Regions from separate parts of the Rhizobium sp. BK181 genome, predicted to be linked through region 3. Evidence: predicted binding sites of a transcription regulator. Region 3 holds the regulator's gene; each other region holds the start of a gene.
The links. The regulator LexA, encoded in region 3, represses DNA repair genes until DNA is damaged. The targets are predictions, from matches to a motif close to TGTTCNNNNTGTGTTCNG.
Positions count from the first base shown of each region.

Region 1: the regulator LexA is predicted to act here: its motif matches at 2,411-2,428, upstream of FHT77_RS05435 (DNA recombination protein RmuC).
Region 2: the regulator LexA is predicted to act here: its motif matches at 1,676-1,693, upstream of FHT77_RS03000 (glycosyl transferase).
Region 4: the regulator LexA is predicted to act here: its motif matches at 2,386-2,403, upstream of FHT77_RS31230 (ImuA family protein).

Region 1 is NZ_JACHZA010000001.1:1,071,881-1,076,065, reverse strand. Features, by position in the region: gene FHT77_RS05440 (ribokinase) at 204-1,103, opposite strand; gene FHT77_RS05435 (DNA recombination protein RmuC) at 1,152-2,378, opposite strand; gene FHT77_RS05430 (globin-coupled sensor protein) at 2,573-4,069, shown strand; gene def (peptide deformylase) at 4,166-4,185, shown strand, end outside.
Region 2 is NZ_JACHZA010000001.1:603,404-607,588, reverse strand. Features, by position in the region: gene FHT77_RS03010 (ribonuclease HII) at 1-340, opposite strand, end outside; gene FHT77_RS03005 (PA0069 family radical SAM protein) at 452-1,609, opposite strand; gene FHT77_RS03000 (glycosyl transferase) at 1,747-2,265, shown strand; gene FHT77_RS02995 (hypothetical protein) at 2,442-2,759, shown strand; gene moaB (molybdenum cofactor biosynthesis protein B) at 2,790-3,341, opposite strand; gene FHT77_RS02985 (4-(cytidine 5'-diphospho)-2-C-methyl-D-erythritol kinase) at 3,325-4,185, opposite strand, start outside.
Region 3 is NZ_JACHZA010000011.1:50,893-55,077, forward strand. Features, by position in the region: gene kdsA (3-deoxy-8-phosphooctulonate synthase) at 1-630, opposite strand, end outside; gene FHT77_RS21695 (VOC family protein) at 627-1,511, opposite strand; gene lexA (transcriptional repressor LexA) at 1,712-2,428, shown strand; gene FHT77_RS21705 (ComEC/Rec2 family competence protein) at 2,409-4,185, opposite strand, start outside.
Region 4 is NZ_JACHZA010000003.1:159,769-163,953, forward strand. Features, by position in the region: gene FHT77_RS10680 (DNA polymerase Y family protein) at 1-1,506, opposite strand, end outside; gene FHT77_RS31230 (ImuA family protein) at 1,418-2,365, opposite strand; gene FHT77_RS10685 (metallopeptidase family protein) at 2,528-2,965, shown strand; gene FHT77_RS10690 (DUF1737 domain-containing protein) at 2,974-3,180, opposite strand; gene FHT77_RS10695 (CoA ester lyase) at 3,194-4,102, opposite strand.

The DNA of each region.
Region 1 (4,185 bases), on a different contig from region 3:
AAGGATGTGCCGGACGGGGCATTCATCGGCACAGGGGACGGAGGCGTCGCCCCCTCATGGAGCAGCCGTTACAGAAACCGGCCCCCTAGGGAGGCCCGGTGATGGCTGGAACATCACCGAAAACCTCTTAAATTTGAATGAAATCCTATAAAAATCGACTGGATCTGCAGCGAACGGTTCAATGTGTCGCGGGTGAGGCTGTCTTATAGCGCGTTTGCGACGTCCGAGCTCGATGGGATCGATGGCTGGGCCCCCTGCTTGAGGCAAGCGAGCGAGCCGGCCACCGCCGCGCGGCGCAAGGATGCTTCGAAATCCAGTCCCTCATCGAGGCTCGCGGCGAAGTAGCCACAGAAAGTGTCGCCGGCGCCGACCGTATCGACGGGCTCGATCTTCAGTCCCTTGGCCCGAGAAACGACACCGTCGCGAATGGCAATGACGCCGTCCGCGCCAAGCGTCACGATCAGGGTCTGCCCGGTCTCCGCATTGAGGCGCTTCAATGCGGCCTCGCGGTCGCCTGCGCCCATGTTCTCCTGGCCGGCAAGCCGCTCGAATTCCGTCTCGTTCGCAATCACGATGTCCGCGAGGCGGCCGAGGCGGGCGGCGTCTTCGATCAGTGGCGCAAGGTTGAGCACGGTCGTCACGCCCTTGGCGCGGGCGTTGGCCAGGGCCTGCTCGACCGCCGGGACCGGAACTTCGAGTTGCAGCATCAGGATGTCGCCCCTGCTCATGGCACGGACCGCAGCGTCGGCATCGGTTGGCGTTATCGTGCCGTTTGCCCCTGGCACCACGGCAATCATGTTCTCGCCGTCACCGCCGACGAGGATCAACGCGGTGCCAGTCGGCTCGTCGACCCGTTTGACCGCCTGAAGCTCGGTGCCGGCTTCCTTCAACAGCGCGAGCGCTGGCTCGGCAAAGCCATCTCGCCCGACTGCACCTGCCATGTGAACGGTTCGTCCCGCCCGTCGCGCAGCAAGCGCCTGGTTGGCGCCCTTGCCGCCAGCAGCCGTCGAGAAGCCGTTGCCGGCGACGGTCTCGCCGGGCTTCGGCAACCGCGCGGTGGTGGCGATGAGGTCCATGTTGATGGAGCCGAAAACTGTGATCATGAGTGTCCCGTCCCGTGCTTTTCTTGGGCGCGACACTGCCCGAAGGGCTTACTCGTCGTCAACCACTCTGAGCTTCAGAAGCCCGCTGCGGCTATCGACGGATTTCGGCGAGGAGTCGTTGTCGCGCGACGCGGCCTTGCCATTGTCGCTGCCCTCGAACTCCAGGGCCTCGATCTTTGCGCCGCGCTTGGTGAGCTTATCGGTGGAGGTGAGAATCTGGTCGACGTCCCTCTGAGCCATGGAAAAATGGCTCTGCAGCTTGCGGACGCGCTCGTCGAGCCGGCCGAGGTCATCCATCAGGTTCGCCACCTCGCCCTGGATTACATGCGCTTGGGCCCGCATGCGCTGATCCTTCAGCACCGCCTGGATGACCTGGATGGAGAGCATCAGCAGTGACGGCGACACGATGACAATGCGCGACCGATGCGCCTTCTGGACGATCGCTTCGAAATTCTCGTGGATCTCCGCGAAGATCGATTCCGACGGCACGAACATGAAGGCGGTGTCCTGCGTCTCCCCCTGGATCAGATATTTGTCGGAGATATCGCGTATATGCGTCTCCATGTCGCGGCGAAACTGCTGCGAGGCGACCTTGGCTCCGTCAGGTCCGCCGGCATCGCGTATCGCGTTCCACGCCTCAAGCGGAAACTTGGCATCGATCACCAGCGGCGGCGCGCCGTTCGGCATGCGGATCGTGCAGTCCGGGCGCGAGCCATTCGACAGCGTCTGCTGGAAGGCATAGGCGCCCATCGGCAAGCCATCCGCGACAATCGTCTCCATGCGCGATTGGCCGAAGGCTCCGCGCGTCTGCTTGTTGGAGAGGATCGCCTGCAGGCCGACGACGTCCTTTGCCAAAGTTTGGATATTGTTCTGTGCGGCATCTATGACGGCGAGACGTTCCTGCAACCGCTGCAGGTTTTCGTGTGTCGACTTCGTCTGTTCGCTGATCGTCGTACTGACGCGCTGCGACATTCCGTCCAGCCGCTGGTTGATCGCCTGGTTCAATTCGGATTGTCTCGAGCCGAACACTTCCGCCATCGTCGACATCCGCCCGTGCATCTCGGACTGGATCTTCAGAAGTTCCGCCATGCGGGCATCCGCCTCTGCCGCGCGCAGGCTCGCAACCTCTGCCTGCTCGCGCCGCACCTGCCCACTGCGGATAAGGAGGACGACCAGGAGCAAGATCATTGCGGCAATTCCGCCGCCGGCGAGCGCCAGCATTGCGGGGCTAATTTGCGACAGGGCGAGGAGGAGCGACTCAGAGCTGGTGTTCATGGCGCAACCATAGCAAATCGGGATGAGATGACTAGATCAAAACGTGAACAACTCACAGTCACTTCGAAACGCTCGCAATGCCGGAAGAAACGAGTACTGATAAATGACAAGCTCATTTAACCATTACTCAACCATATTGCGCAAAAGCTCTGCTCAATTTTTCCCTTCCGTATCAATCACAAAGCAGAGACATCATGACCAGCCAGCAGTCCGACAGCGCGCTCAAGCACCGCCTCGATTTCATTGAGCTGGATGATGCATCGCGCACGGCCCTGCGGGAGATGCGCCCGGCGATCTCCGAGCTGCTCGGTGGCGCACTGGACAAGTTCTATGCGAAACTGGCGAAGACCTCTGATGTCGCAAGCTTCTTCGCCGACAAGGCGCACATGGGCCATGCCAAAAAGCGCCAGGAAGACCACTGGGCGAACCTAGCGGGCGGCAACTTCGACGAGTCCTATGTGAAGGGGGTGGTTGCGGTCGGCAAGACGCACGCCCGCATCGGGCTCGAGCCACGCTGGTACATCGGCGGCTATGCCTTGCTGATGAGCGAACTCGTGAAGGGCCTCATGGCCAAGCAGTGGCCTTCTATGTTTGGCAGGCAGCAGGGCAAGGTCCTGGCCGAGAAACTGGCAGCTGTCATCAAGGCCGCGATGCTCGACATGGATTACTCGATCTCGGTCTACCTGGAAACTCTTGAAGAAAAGCGGCGGACGCTCGAAGCGGAACGCGCAAAGGCCGAACAGGATCAGGCGATCGCACTCGATCATCTTCGCCGCGGGCTTGAGGCACTCTCCAACGGCGATCTCGAGGCGACGCTGCCACCCGATCTTCCGGGCAACTTCAAAGCCATGGCTGACGACTACAATCGTGCCGTTGCCGCACTTCGCACCTCCTTCGCCTCTGTGCGGGCAACCTCGGGTGAGATTCTCCGGGGTACGGATGTAATCGCCAAGGCGTCCGATGACCTTGCTCTGCGCACCGCTCAGCAGGCGGCCGGCGTCGAAGAAAGTTCGGCGGCGCTGCAGCAGCTCTCGGTCAGCGTCGGCCAGACGGCGGCAAATGCCGAAAAGGCATCTGGCGCCGTTCGCGAAACGCAGCAGAAGGCGAAGAGCTCCGGCGAGCTTGTGACCAGCGCAGTTTCCGCCATGGCCGGCATCGAAAAATCTTCCACGGAGATCTCCAAGATCATCGGCGTGATCGATGAGATCGCCTTTCAGACAAACCTTTTGGCACTGAACGCCGGCGTCGAAGCGGCGCGTGCCGGCGATGCGGGCAAGGGTTTTGCGGTCGTCGCGCAGGAAGTCCGCCAGCTTGCTCAACGCACGGCTGATGCCGCCAAGGAAATCAAGAACCTGATTTCGGAGAGCTCGACTCAGGTCAACGAAGGCGTCGACATCGTCAGCAGCACCGGTGAGGCGCTCAACGACATGATCAACCGCATCGACATCATCAACCGCTTTGTTGCCGATATCGCCGCCGCCGCGCGCGATCAGGCAACCGGCGTCAATGAGGTCAGCATCGCTATCCGCAACATGGATTCGATTACCCAGCAAAACTCGGGCATGGTCGAGAACACTTCTGCCGAAACCCGGCATCTGCGCGGCGAGGTCGACAATCTTGTGGCGCTGCTGCAGCGGTTCCGTACCGGCGGTGAGCATCGCTCGATGGCCGCGCCACGCCGCGCCGCTTAAAGGAATGCGGCGAAAATCCGGGCTGGGACGTAAAAAAGCGTCCCGCCCGCGTGCCGGATAATTCCATCCTGGAAAAAGATGCGTTATGGGAACGCCATGACCATCAAGCCACTCAT
Region 2 (4,185 bases), on a different contig from region 3:
TGGCGTCCAGGCTCGCCTTGCGGATATCCGTTTCATCGATGCGTGTAGAACTTGACGAGGCGATCGATACCGTTGCGGTCGCGAGGATCTGCGCAAAGAGCTCCTCGCGCTTCTGTGCTGAAAGCTGCTTCGAATCGTTCAAGCCATCGGGAATGCGCTTGGGGTCGAGGATGACGGCGGCTGCGACCACTGGGCCAGCGAGAGGACCGCGTCCAGCTTCATCCGCGCCGGCGACTGGCCAGTGGCCGGCCTTGCGCGCCTTCAGCTCGAGCCGAAAATCCGGCACGAGGGGGACGTCTTCGAAAAGCATAGGAGAATCGGGTGGCGTGCGACGTTTCATGCGGCTGACCCTCGCACGCCAACCCGATTTCCTGCAAGTCCCCGGATCAGGGCGGCGGGCCGGGGACTTGAACGCGGAAGGGCAGGGCGACCATCCGCGAAGCTGGAAAAATCAAAGCAGCGAAAGCTGCACGCCGCTGCCATCGGGCGGAACGAAGAGATCGTCTCGCAACGGCATGCTGCGGCGGGTCATGCCGAGCCGTTTCGTCGCCATTTCGAAACGGCGCGCAATCTGCCAGGCATAGGGCCCGGCCCCCTTCATTCGTTTGCCGAACTCCGCGTCGTAATCCTTGCCGCCGCGCATCGAGCGGACGAGCGACATGACATGCCGGTAGCGGTCGGGATAATTCTGCAGCAGCCAGTCCCGAAATAGCGGCGACACTTCGAGCGGCAGACGCAGGATGACATAGCCCGCCTCCGTAGCACCCGCCACATGGGCTGACTCCAAGATGCGCTCGAGTTCATGGTCGTTCAGCGCCGGAATCATCGGGGCAGCCATCACCGATGTCTGGATGCCTGCCTCTGAGAGGGCGCGGATGGCTTCCAGCCGACGCGTGGGGGTCGAGGCGCGGGGCTCCATGGTCCTCGCGAGCTTTCGGTCGAGCGTGGTGACCGACAGTGACACGCGGACGAGATTCCTCTCCGCCATCGCCGAGAGAATGTCGAGGTCGCGCATGATCATCGCCGATTTGGTGACGATCGAAACCGGATGGTTCGCCTTCTCAAGCACCTCGAGAATCTGCCGCATGATGCGCCATTCCTTCTCGATCGGCTGGTAGGGATCGGTGTTGGTGCCGATCGCGATCACGCGCGGCTTATAGCCGGGCTTTGCCAGTTCACGTTCCAGCAGCTTGGCTGCATCCGGCTTCGCAAAGAGCTTGGCTTCAAAGTCGAGACCGGCGGAAAGCCCCATATAGGCGTGCGTTGGCCGCGCGAAGCAGTAGATGCAGCCGTGCTCGCAGCCGCGATAGGGATTGATCGAGCGGTCGAAGGGAATGTCCGGTGACTCGTTGCGGGTGATTGCCGTCCGAGGCTTCTCGATCTGAACCTCGGTCTTGAACGGCGGCAGGTCTTCAAGATTCTGCCAGCCATCATCGATGGCCTCCCGGCGCATAGGTTCGAAACGTCCGCTTGGATTCAATCCCGCCGCACGTCCGCGGCGACGGTCGACATCGATCCGCAAGCCGGCAGATACGATCATCGCATCGGCAATATCTGCCGTATTGGCAGGCGCGAATGCGGCCTGCCCTGCAAGGGACTGCTCGTTCATCGGATTCTCCGCTGGCGAAAGCTTTGCTTCCGTCCGTTTTGATGATTAAATTCCTATCGGTAAAATGAGAACAAGGCAAGAACAAAATGAGGAAAGTGCCGCTGGCAAAATTTTGTGCGGCGCTCTATGAATAGGCAATGTTGACTGTTGTACTGGAATGCCAGGATCAGGAACCTGAGCTGGCGCAGACCTTATCGGTGTTGGTTGCAGGCGCGGTGGAGGGGCTCGTCAGCGATGTGGTGGTGCTGGACCATGACTCGCGGGACGGGACGTCGCGGGTGGCCGACGCCGCCGGCTGCCGCTTTCATTCGCAATGGGATATCAAGGATATAGTGCATTCTGCGCGAGGCGAATGGTTGCTTTTCGTGGAGCCGGGGGCACGACCGCAGACCGGCTGGATCGATGAGATTGCTGAGTATATGGCCCTCAACAAGCTGCCGGCGCGGTTCACCGCTTCGCGCGGATATCGACGCCCATTCCTGCAGCGTATTAGCCGGGCCTCTTCGCCACTGGAACTTGGGCTTCTCCTTCCCAAGAAGCAGGCGATGGCGACCGCAAGAAGCGGCATGCGCCTTTCCGAATTCGCCAAGGGGCAGAAGCTGCGGAAGCTTTCCAGCGAGCTGATTCCATCCTGGGTCGCGCGCGCCGCCCGATAGCGGTTATCTCCATCTCCGCAATAATGGCGCCCGATACGATTTCGCGCTATAATTCGGTCATGGCGCCGCCCGAGCGCCGCGCTTCGTGACGGTCGACCATGGAATGCCGGCAGACGGCAGAACAGGTCAGCGGAAGTCTCCTCTTCTGCCGGTTTTCCGGCAAAGGGAGGTGCGTCATGAAACGCAATATGATCCACGGCCTTGTATCGGCGGTCATATTGGCGACATTGATGATCGCGCATCCGCATTCGGCAGCATCGCAGATGATGCGCAGTTGCGCAGCCCGATCCGAGGTCGTCAATTTTCTCGACAAGAACTTCGCCGAAAGGCTGACGGCAGTCGGACTGGTGAATCAGAACGCCATGCTTGAGGTCTACGCTGCGCAGAGCGGCACGTGGACGCTGCTCATTACCGATACCAGAGGCATAAGCTGCCTTCTGCTGTCGGGCGACAGTTGGGAAACGATGCCCAACCTGCCGGGCATCGGGACATAGCACGACGGACTGTGCAGGCGGAGAAGATCCTTACTTGCCGGTGCCGCGCTTCAGATGCTCGTCGAGGCGGGGCATGATCTCCACGAAATTGCAGGGCATGTGGCGATAGTCGAGCTGGGATTTCAGGATGCCGTCCCAGGCATCCTTGCAGGCGCCGGGGGAGCCCGGCAGCACGAAGATGAAGGTTGCGTTGGCAACGCCTGCCGTGGCTCTGGACTGAATGGTCGAGGTGCCGATCTTGTCGTAGGAGATGCGGTGGAAGACCGCCGAAAAGCCGTCCATCTTCTTCTCGAAAAGCGGCTCCAGAGCCTCCGGCGTAACGTCGCGGCCGGTAAAACCCGTTCCTCCCGTCGTGATCACGACGTCGATATCGTCTCGTTCCGTCCAGGCCTTGACGCGCGAGGCGATTGCCAGCCGATCATCGGGAACGATCGCACGATCGATCAGCCGGTGGCCCGCCTCCTTGATTCTGGCGGCCAGCGTATCGCCGGAGCGATCATCGGAAAGCGTCCGCGTATCCGAGACCGTCAGCACGGCAATGCCAACCGGAATGAAGGTTCGCGTCTCATCCAGCCCTGGCATCACGACCTCCAGCAATCGTTTCCGTTGCTTCGAAATACCAGTCCGGCCGGTCGTTGTGAAGCACCGCAGCCGCGCCTTGAGCCGCTGCAAGCGAAGCAAAAATGCCGTAGCAGGTGGCGCCGGAGCCTGACATGCGAACCAGCGAGGCTCCCTGCGCCTTGAGCATCGCCGAGATCGCGGCGATCTCAGGCAGTATCTCACGCGCGACCGGCTCAAGGTCGTTGCGCATCGCGCCTATCGTCTCCACCCAGCTAGGGCGAGCTGTCATGTCGAGCGGCGGATTGGTCTTTGTCGCCAGCCTACGGAAAACTTCGGGCGTCGATACCCCCTTCAGGGGATTTGCCAATACCATCGCAAAGACCGGCATGTCGTTGACGAGGGTGATTTGCTCGCCGATGCCTCGGGCGACAAGCGGACGGCTGGCCAGGCACATCGGCACGTCGGCGCCAAGGCGAACGGCGATTGCCGCAACTGTCTCAGGCGGGAGCGACGCGTCCCAGAGTTTCATCAGACCGCGAAGTGTCGCCGCGGCATCCGCCGAGCCGCCGCCGATTCCCGACGCAATCGGAAGGTTTTTCTGGAGTTGAATACGGACGGAGGGTGTGCTGCCACCCTCGCGAGCGATCGCGTCGCGCAAAAAATCACGGGCCTTGAGGACAAGATTGTCGTCGCGGCTGTCACCAAGCGCTTCGGCGAAGCGCCCGGAGATCTCGAATTCGTCCTGCTGGGCCGGCGTAAACTGCAACCGATCTCCATGCCAGGTGAAGGTCACCAACATATCGAGGAGATGGTATCCATCAGATCTCTGGCCCGTCACATGCAGGGCCAGATTGATCTTTGCCGG
Region 3 (4,185 bases):
CTGCTGCACCGAATGGGTGGCGTCGAAAACAACAGGGGCGCCCATCGCCGCCATGATCGGCAGCGAGCGCATATCGGAGACCAGCGTGTTGTAGCCGAAGGAAGCGCCGCGCTCGCAAAGCAGGATATTCGGGTTGCCGCTGGAATTGAGCTTGTTCAAGACATTCTTCATGTCCCAAGGGGCAAGGAACTGGCCCTTCTTGACGTTGATTGTGCGACCGGTTTTGGCGGCTGCGACCAGCAGGTCTGTCTGGCGACTGAGAAAGGCCGGGATCTGCAGGACGTCGACGACCGTCGCCACCTCGGTGCACTGCTCCTCGGTATGGATGTCGGTCAGGACAGGAAAACCGTATTCCTTCTTGAGGTCGGAAAAAACCTCCAGCGCCTTATCAAGGCCGATGCCGCGCTGGGCGGAGAGCGATGTCCGGTTCGCCTTGTCAAAGGAGGACTTGTAGACAAGGCCGAGACCAAGCTTGTCGCAAAGCTCCTTCAATACACCGGCGACCATGAACGCATGTTCGCGGCTCTCCATCTGACACGGTCCGGCAATCAGCGACAGCTTGCCGGTATTCGAAAAGGTGACGCGGCCGGCGCCTTCGCCGACCGCGACTTCGGAATTTGTCTGGCTCATCGTTTCTCCTCGAAGGCGAAGAGCGCACCCTGCCCGGGCGCTGCCTTCACCAGAATTCGATTGTTCTTGCGCGTGTAGGTCATCCCGTTAGCAGCCAAATGCGCTTCTGTCACGGCGAGATCACCGACCTTGAAAACAACGGCAACGCCGCGAAGGCCGCGATCGTCTGAGGGAGCAGAAATATCGAAGTAGGCATCCAGTCCATCGGGGGACAGAACGATGATCCTGGCGTTGGGCGTTGCAACACTTACACCAAAGGCCTCGTTGATCACCGTCAGGCCGTGCGCCGCCGCGCGCACAAATGGTCCAAACGCCTTTGGGTCCGGCGCGCCAAGAACGATCTCCGCGATCCCGCCCACGCCATTTGGGTGCACTTGCAGTGCCCTTCGATCGGCAGGCAGCGGATTGACCCTCTGGCAGGTGAAAAAAAAGAAATCAGGTGCGCGCAGGTCAACTGCGAACGCGAGTTTGAATGCAGCAGTGGCTTCCGAGCCGTCGGGCATCTTCATCGGCCGCTCGAACTGCAGCATCTCACCGCCGTTGATCTTCTCCCCAAGGAATCTAGCGTGGTCGCGGTCGGCGTCCCCCGTCGCGAAGACCACTGCGGACAGTCCATCCTCGCCGCATCGAAACCGAAAGGCACGGTCACGCGCGGTGAAGACGTTGCCCTTCCTCGCCGACGCCTCGTGCAGTTCAAGGCTGGCGACGCCCAGTGGCTCCAGATAAGTTTCGTCGGCGAAGAAGATACAGGCGTTCTCTGTTCCGAACGGGTGCCGCGCATCTGGCGCGACGGTGAATCCCAGCATTCCGAGGCGCTCGCGCGCAAGCCTGATGTTGGACACCGGCAGCACAATGTGGTCCAGCGGATGTGCTTCGCTCATGGCAAACTCCCCGGGGATTTGCGAAGATGTGCGCCGGGCAAGAGAACAATGCAACCCCCTTCTCCGCATTCACTCAAAAGCGACGCAAAAACTGAACAAGTTGCAGGCAAGTTTTACGAAAATTTAGGTACTTGCAGAACACATATGGAACATATAGTGTCTGTTCTGGCTTTGTTTCACAACTCTGGGGTTCAACTTCGATGCTGACGCGCAAGCAACAGGAGCTTCTTCTCTTCATTCACGAACGAATGAAGGAGTCCGGTGTCCCCCCATCTTTCGACGAAATGAAGGACGCTCTCGATCTCGCGTCGAAGTCGGGCATCCACCGCCTGATTACGGCGCTGGAAGAACGCGGCTTCATTCGCCGACTGCCGAATCGAGCCCGCGCTCTGGAGGTCATCAAGCTGCCAGAGGCATATAATCCCAGTCTCCAGCCGCGCCGCGGTTTCTCGCCGAGCGTGATCGAGGGCAGCCTTGGCAAACCTCAACCGGTCGCGCCGCCAAAGCCGGCCGCGCATGCGGACAATGGCAATTCGGCCTCTGTACCTGTTATGGGGCGGATCGCTGCAGGCGTGCCAATTTCTGCAATCCAGAACAATACGCACGACATCACGGTTCCGGCCGACATGCTTGGCCCAGGCGAGCATTATGCGCTCGAGGTGAAGGGTGACTCGATGATCGAGGCCGGCATCTTCGACGGCGATACGGTGATTATCCGCAACGGCAGCACCGCCAACGCCGGCGATATTGTTGTCGCACTTGTCGATGACGAGGAAGCAACCCTCAAGCGCTTCCGCCGCAAGGGCGCTTCGATCGCGCTTGAAGCTGCGAACCCGGCTTATGAAACGCGTATTTTCGGACCCGATCGCGTCAAGGTTCAGGGCAAGCTGGTCGGCCTCATTCGCCGCTATCACTAAAGACAGGCGGCTCTCCATCGAAGGTGCCGCTTCGCCAATTGTATGCCCGATGCCGCATCCAGGGCCGGTCAAGTGTCTTGTAGGCCGTCGTCACGACAGGCGTTCCCTGTTCGTCTATTCGTATCTCTGCCGCACCCGAGCGGCGCAAGGTTTCCCCCGTGAACAACAATGCACCTGACCGGCATTCGCTTGCGCGCAGGCGAGCGGGTGTAACGACGATGTCGGCGGTGTCGCAGGCAGCGCCGACGTAGGCGGGATCTTCGACGATCGTCAGAACGTAGCCGCTGTCGTGCGCCGCTGTGCACCAAGCGCCTTTCAGGCAGACGAAACGGTTCTCAACGCCTCTCGCAACGACCTGCCGCAACGCGTTGCGAGCGTTATGCAATTCGTCGGCCGAGAGCCTCCGAGGCTTGCCGTCGCCGTCTCGCCGGCGGACCGGTTTGACACCCTCTATCAGGAGCGGCGGCCGGGCTTGCTCCGCAACCAGAGCCCTTCGCCATTGGTCGAAAATGAAGTCGGGTGGGCGCGTCCGGTTGGAAGCAATAACCTGATTGTCGACAATCGCGACGAGACCGCCATCCTCGGCAATGATGAAATCTGGCGCCGGTCTGGACGGCGCGAGCACAACGAACAGAGTTGCCAACGCGATCGCAACAGCGCCAAGGTACCGCAGTCTGGTGCGCAGAAGCGCAAGCACGAGGAAGCCTGCGACGGCGACAGGAAAGTACCAAACCGGCAATCGACCGATATCGACGTTGCCGCCCCATCCCGAGACCATCTTTGCAATGGCGATCACAATTTCGAGCCCGAACCCGGCGATTTTCCAGGGAACGACATCGAGGCCAAACGGCGTCAGCAGCATCGCGAACATGCCCATAGGCATCACCACGAAGGAGATTACCGGCATGGCCATGAGATTTGCGGGCAATCCATAAGCGCTGAGCCGATGGAAATGTTCGACTGCAAAGAGCGCGGTCGAGAAGCCTCCGATCATTGAGGAAAGGAGGATGCCAGCAAAGAAGCGTGCGACAAAAACTACGGGCTTCACTGCCCTGACTTGCAGCAAGGGATGTTCGCGCGCGGCTCGCTTCGACCACATCGCATAACCGGCAACCAGCGCAAGAGTCGCCGCAAATGACATCTGGAAGCTCGGGCCTAGCGCCTCGGATGGAGACAAGAGCAGAATCACCCAAGCCGATAGGGCAATGTTGCGTAGACTGATTGACGGCCTGTCGAAGAATACAGCGGCCAGCATGATTGCCATCATGATGAAGGCTCGCTCTGCCGAGACCGCAAAGCCCGAGATCATGTAATAGGCTGTCAGGGCGACGAGCGCGCCAGCAGCTGCAATCTTCTTGGTCGGGTACGCCTGCGTAACGGATGGAAACAGGCTCAGCAGTTGGCGTAGGCCGACGAAGAAGATACCCGCGGAGAGCGCCATGTTGAGACCGGAGATTGCCACGATATGCGCCAGACCCGCCTGTCGCAGCGCGTCGGTGGTTTCCCGCGAGATCGCGCGCCGCTCGTCGGTGACAAGCGACGCCGCAAAGGCGCCGGTGTCGCCCGGCAGGATTCCACGGATGCGGTCTCCAATTCCGCTTCGAAGACCATCCAGCCAGTTGGCTCCGCGCTCCGAAATCGATGGTGTGCCGACCGCTGGCGGCATTGAAACGCTTGGCGAACCATAAAAGAAACCGTTCGCGCCAATCTCGTCGAAATAGGCGCTGAAGGCGAAGTCGTTGAGCCCAGGCAGCGCC
Region 4 (4,185 bases), on a different contig from region 3:
GTCCCGCTCATAATGGCCCTGGCGATAGATCCAGAAGCGACGTCCCTTATCGTCCTCGATCCGGAAATAGTCTCGATCCGCAGCTTCCGCACCATCTAGCCACCATTCCGTTGCCAGTCGCTCCGGTCCCTCGCTCTTCAAGACACGGTGCTGCATGCGTCGCCAATGAAAGCTCGCTGGTGCGCCATCGGGAATTTCGATGGCAAAGGCCTCCATCGGCTCCGCTTTCCGCAATAGCCGGATGGGCCGCTCGCTCCTGGCCGGCGGTGGATGTCCCTCCCGGGTTTTCGGGGCGGACAGATGATCGATCGCCGGCACTGTAACGGAGGCTCTTTCCGGTATGTGGCTCTCCCGCAATTGGAAGGTTTGCAGGCAGTCTTCTCCAAGGCGGGCGGAAACCCGATCCACGAAGGCAGCAAGAGAGGCATCCTTCTGCTGGCGGTGTTCGAAATCCCCCTGCGAGGTCACGAAGTCCTCGTGCAGGAGCACGTTGAGACGAAGGATCTCGAATCCGTAACCGGCATCGAAATCGTCGTGAATTGCCTGCAGGCGTTCGGCAAAGAGGGCGGCGATGCGCTTGGGCTCCCTCAGGGGCTGCGCGGTGCCGGCGGAAATGCGGAACACCTTGCCGTCGACACGGAACAGGACCAGCTCAAAGATGCGGCCGCCGACGCCACGCGCTTCCAGCGAGGACTTCAGGGAGGCGGCAATCTGATCGGTGAGCGCAAGGATATCGTCTTCGGCTGCGATCGGCTCAATCAGGCGACGTTCGACCGAGAGGCTTGCGACGGGCAGGCGTGGAGAAACCGGTTCCTCATCGGTTCCAAGCGCCTGATCGAGCCTCAAGAGCACCGTTCCGCCAAAGCGGCGGGTGAGCGGGGCGCGCGGCGCGGTCAGCAAATCGCCGACATATTTAAGGCCCATCTTGTTCAGGCCTCCTATCGTTTCTTCCTCTAGACGCAAGGCCGCGACGGGCAAGGGGGCCAGCGCCTGTTCGGCCTCTCCATACTCGATGATGCCGCCTTGGCCGAAACGGCTGATGGCCCAGGACAATCCAGGTGAGGAAGAGATCGCGCCGCGGGCGTCAATTCCCATCTGGAAGAGTCTTGCGAGAATATCCTTGAGAAGGGTCGTCTCACCGCCGAACAGATGGGCGCAGCCGGTTATGTCCAGAAACAGGCCATCCACGCCATCGAGAGCGACAAGCGGAGTGTAGCGATCGCACCAATCGGCAATCGCTTCCAGGAAGCGCCGGTTGGCGGCCGGGTCGTCCTCGATCACATCAAGCGTGGGGTGGATGGCGCGGGCTTCGGCGACGCCCATGTGCTTTCGGAGATTGAGGGTTTCGGCTGCCTCGTCCAGCGCTGTCAGCCGCATGGTATTGTTGAGACGGCTAGAACAGACGATCGGTGCGGCCTCAGGACGTCCGCGCGAACGCCAGGAGAGCCCCCATTTCCTTCTTGATATCCGGTCGGTTGGAAGATGTGGAAAGTGGAGTGCCAGAATGCGTTGCGCGTTCGTCTGGAAGGCGAGGGTCGACTGATCGGGAGACGGCGAAAAAACGGCGGTCATGAGAGTTCCACTCCAGTAGAAAGGAGAGGGGAGCCGGGTTGCGGCTCTTCTCCAGGGTCAGATGAAAAACCGGATTGCCGATGCTACCGCCCAGCATCGTGCCATCCGGCAAGGGGCGCGCCTGTGCCGGCGCGGGTGCCACAAGGAAGCGGAAGTAGGCACTGCTGGCCTCTTCCTCTCCAGCCTGCCGCAACAGGAAAAGCGGGCGTTTCGATGCTTTCGCCCGCAAGCTCAAACGACGGCTTTCCGTCAGGCCGAAGGGTTTCGGATTGCCGCGAACCTCCAGAATTGTCGCAGGAAAGACGCCGCTTTCGACTGCGGCCTCGGCAAGCCAGAGGGCATCTTCAAGCTTGCGTGGACTGGCATAGAAGAACTGGTCAGGTTTCAGGCCGAAATCGCGCAGGCCCACGGCGTAGGGGACGCCTGCTTCCATCGTGGAAACGATGTCTGCGATCCAGAGGATCGGCAGCGAAGCACTGTGGCTCTCTTCCACTTGGCGCTGCAGCATGGCGGCAAGCGCCAGCACGAAGCCGCTGCCGGCGCCGGCTTCGCGCAAGAGGTCGGAACGAACCTCGGTGATCCCGTCGAGCGGCAGGCCGCCATCAACTGCCTCGTCGAGCGCGGGGATTCCAAGAGGAAGACGCAGGCCACTGTCGTTGTTGGTGGAGAGGTCCTTTTCGGCCAAGGCTTCGCCTTGCGCTGCAGCCAAGGCCGGCGCGGGCTTTCCTTCAAGCTTTGCGATGGTTTCGCGGAGCGCAAAAAGCCGCTCGCGCGTCACGGCCGACTGTGCCATGACGTTCTCCAAGTCTCATATGTTCCTGTTATGTTCTTATGGATTCCAGAGGCGGGCGAAAGAGTCAACAGGCATTCGATGTGAATTTATTCCTGCCTTTGATTCCGCTCTCGAAAATCGTACGCAAAGGTTCTATATGGGCGGCAAAGGAAGGGAATTTTTATGGCCCGCATAGACAAGAGCGATAATTGGCAGGATCGCCACGCTCCGACGATCAGTACTTTCGAGTCGTTGGCAATGGAGGCGTACAGCCACCTGCCGGAAGAGTTTCGCTCACTGACCACCAATCTGACGATCGAGATCGAGGATTTCCCTGACGACGACGTGTTCGAGGACATGGCGCTGGAAACGCCGTTCGACCTTCTCGGCCTCTTTGAAGGCCGAGGCATCTCCGAGCGTTTCACAATGGAAACCGGCGAATTGCCGAACCGTATCCGCCTCTACCGGCGGCCGATTCTCGACTACTGGGCCGAGAACGATGAGACGCTGGGCGACATCATTACTCACGTCCTCATCCATGAGATCGGCCACCATTTCGGTCTTAGCGACGACGACATGGAACGGATCGAGGCGAGCGCCGAAGAGGCGGCTGAACGCTAAGCCTTCGCTTACTGTTCGGACAGCTTCATGTCCGGGTGGTAATCCTTGCCTTCGACTTCCTTGACGATCGCCTGAGCACAAATCACCTGGCCGGTCTGGGTGTTGAAGGTCAGCGACGGCGAGCCGTTCAGCGACCAGCCCTTGTTGAGGGCGTCGGTTACGCGGTGACAGAAAGCGGCATCATCCTGGCCGGTCAGAAGGCGATAAAGCTTCATCTAAAGTCGTCTTTCACTTCGCCGTTTGGCGTTCTGCAATCAGGCGGGCTTTATGAACCAGACTTTCCGCCTGGACAAGGTGTAGCCGCTCGATCATCCGACCATTGGCATTGATGACATTCAGGCCATCTGCAGCGGGGTCGGCAAAGGCGGCGATGATCGCCTCCGCCTCGGCAATTGCCGCCTCATCCAGGCCGAAATGCCTGTTGGCGGCTTCGATCTGAGCCGGATGGATCAGCATCTTACCGTCGAAGCCCATGGCGCGGGCGTGCGCGCATTCGGCATCGAAGGCATCGGCATCCTTGAAATCGTTGAAGACGCTGTCGATCGCGTCGAGGCCATAGGCGCGCACGGCAAGTACCACCTGCATCAGCCAGGGCACGAGATAGGTACGACCCGGCTGTGGCAGGACGCCGGTCTGCTTGCGCAGGTCGTTGAGGCCGACGACGAAACAATCGAGCCGTGAGCCAGGCGTGCGCCCAGCTTCGGCAATCGCGGCCGCGTTCAGAATGCCACGGGGTGTTTCGATCATCGCCCAGATGCGGAGGCTTTCCGGCGCGTCGGCATCGGCGAGCCGATCGCTTATGGACATCACATCCTGCGGCTCGTCCACTTTCGGCAGGAGTACGGCATCCGGCTCCAATGCCAATACCAGTTCGATGTCCGCATTTCCGAATGTGGAATCCAGCGCATTGATGCGGATGATCCGCTCCTTGTTCACAAGAGGAGCGCCCGAAAAAAAGGCGTTCAGATTCTCGCGGGCTTCCGCCTTCCGTTCAGGGGCCACGGAGTCCTCGAGATCGAAGATGACGGCGTCGCAATCGAGCGCATGAGTCTTTTCCAGGGCGCGCGCATTGATGGCAGGGACGCTCAGCACCGAGCGGCGCAGGTTCAAGGAACGAGTCGGAGAATTGCGGGTCATCACAAATGTGTGCCAAGCTTTATGACAGGTGGCAAGACAACAAAAAGCCATGCTCACCTTGCAGAGAAAGAAAAGAAGGACCA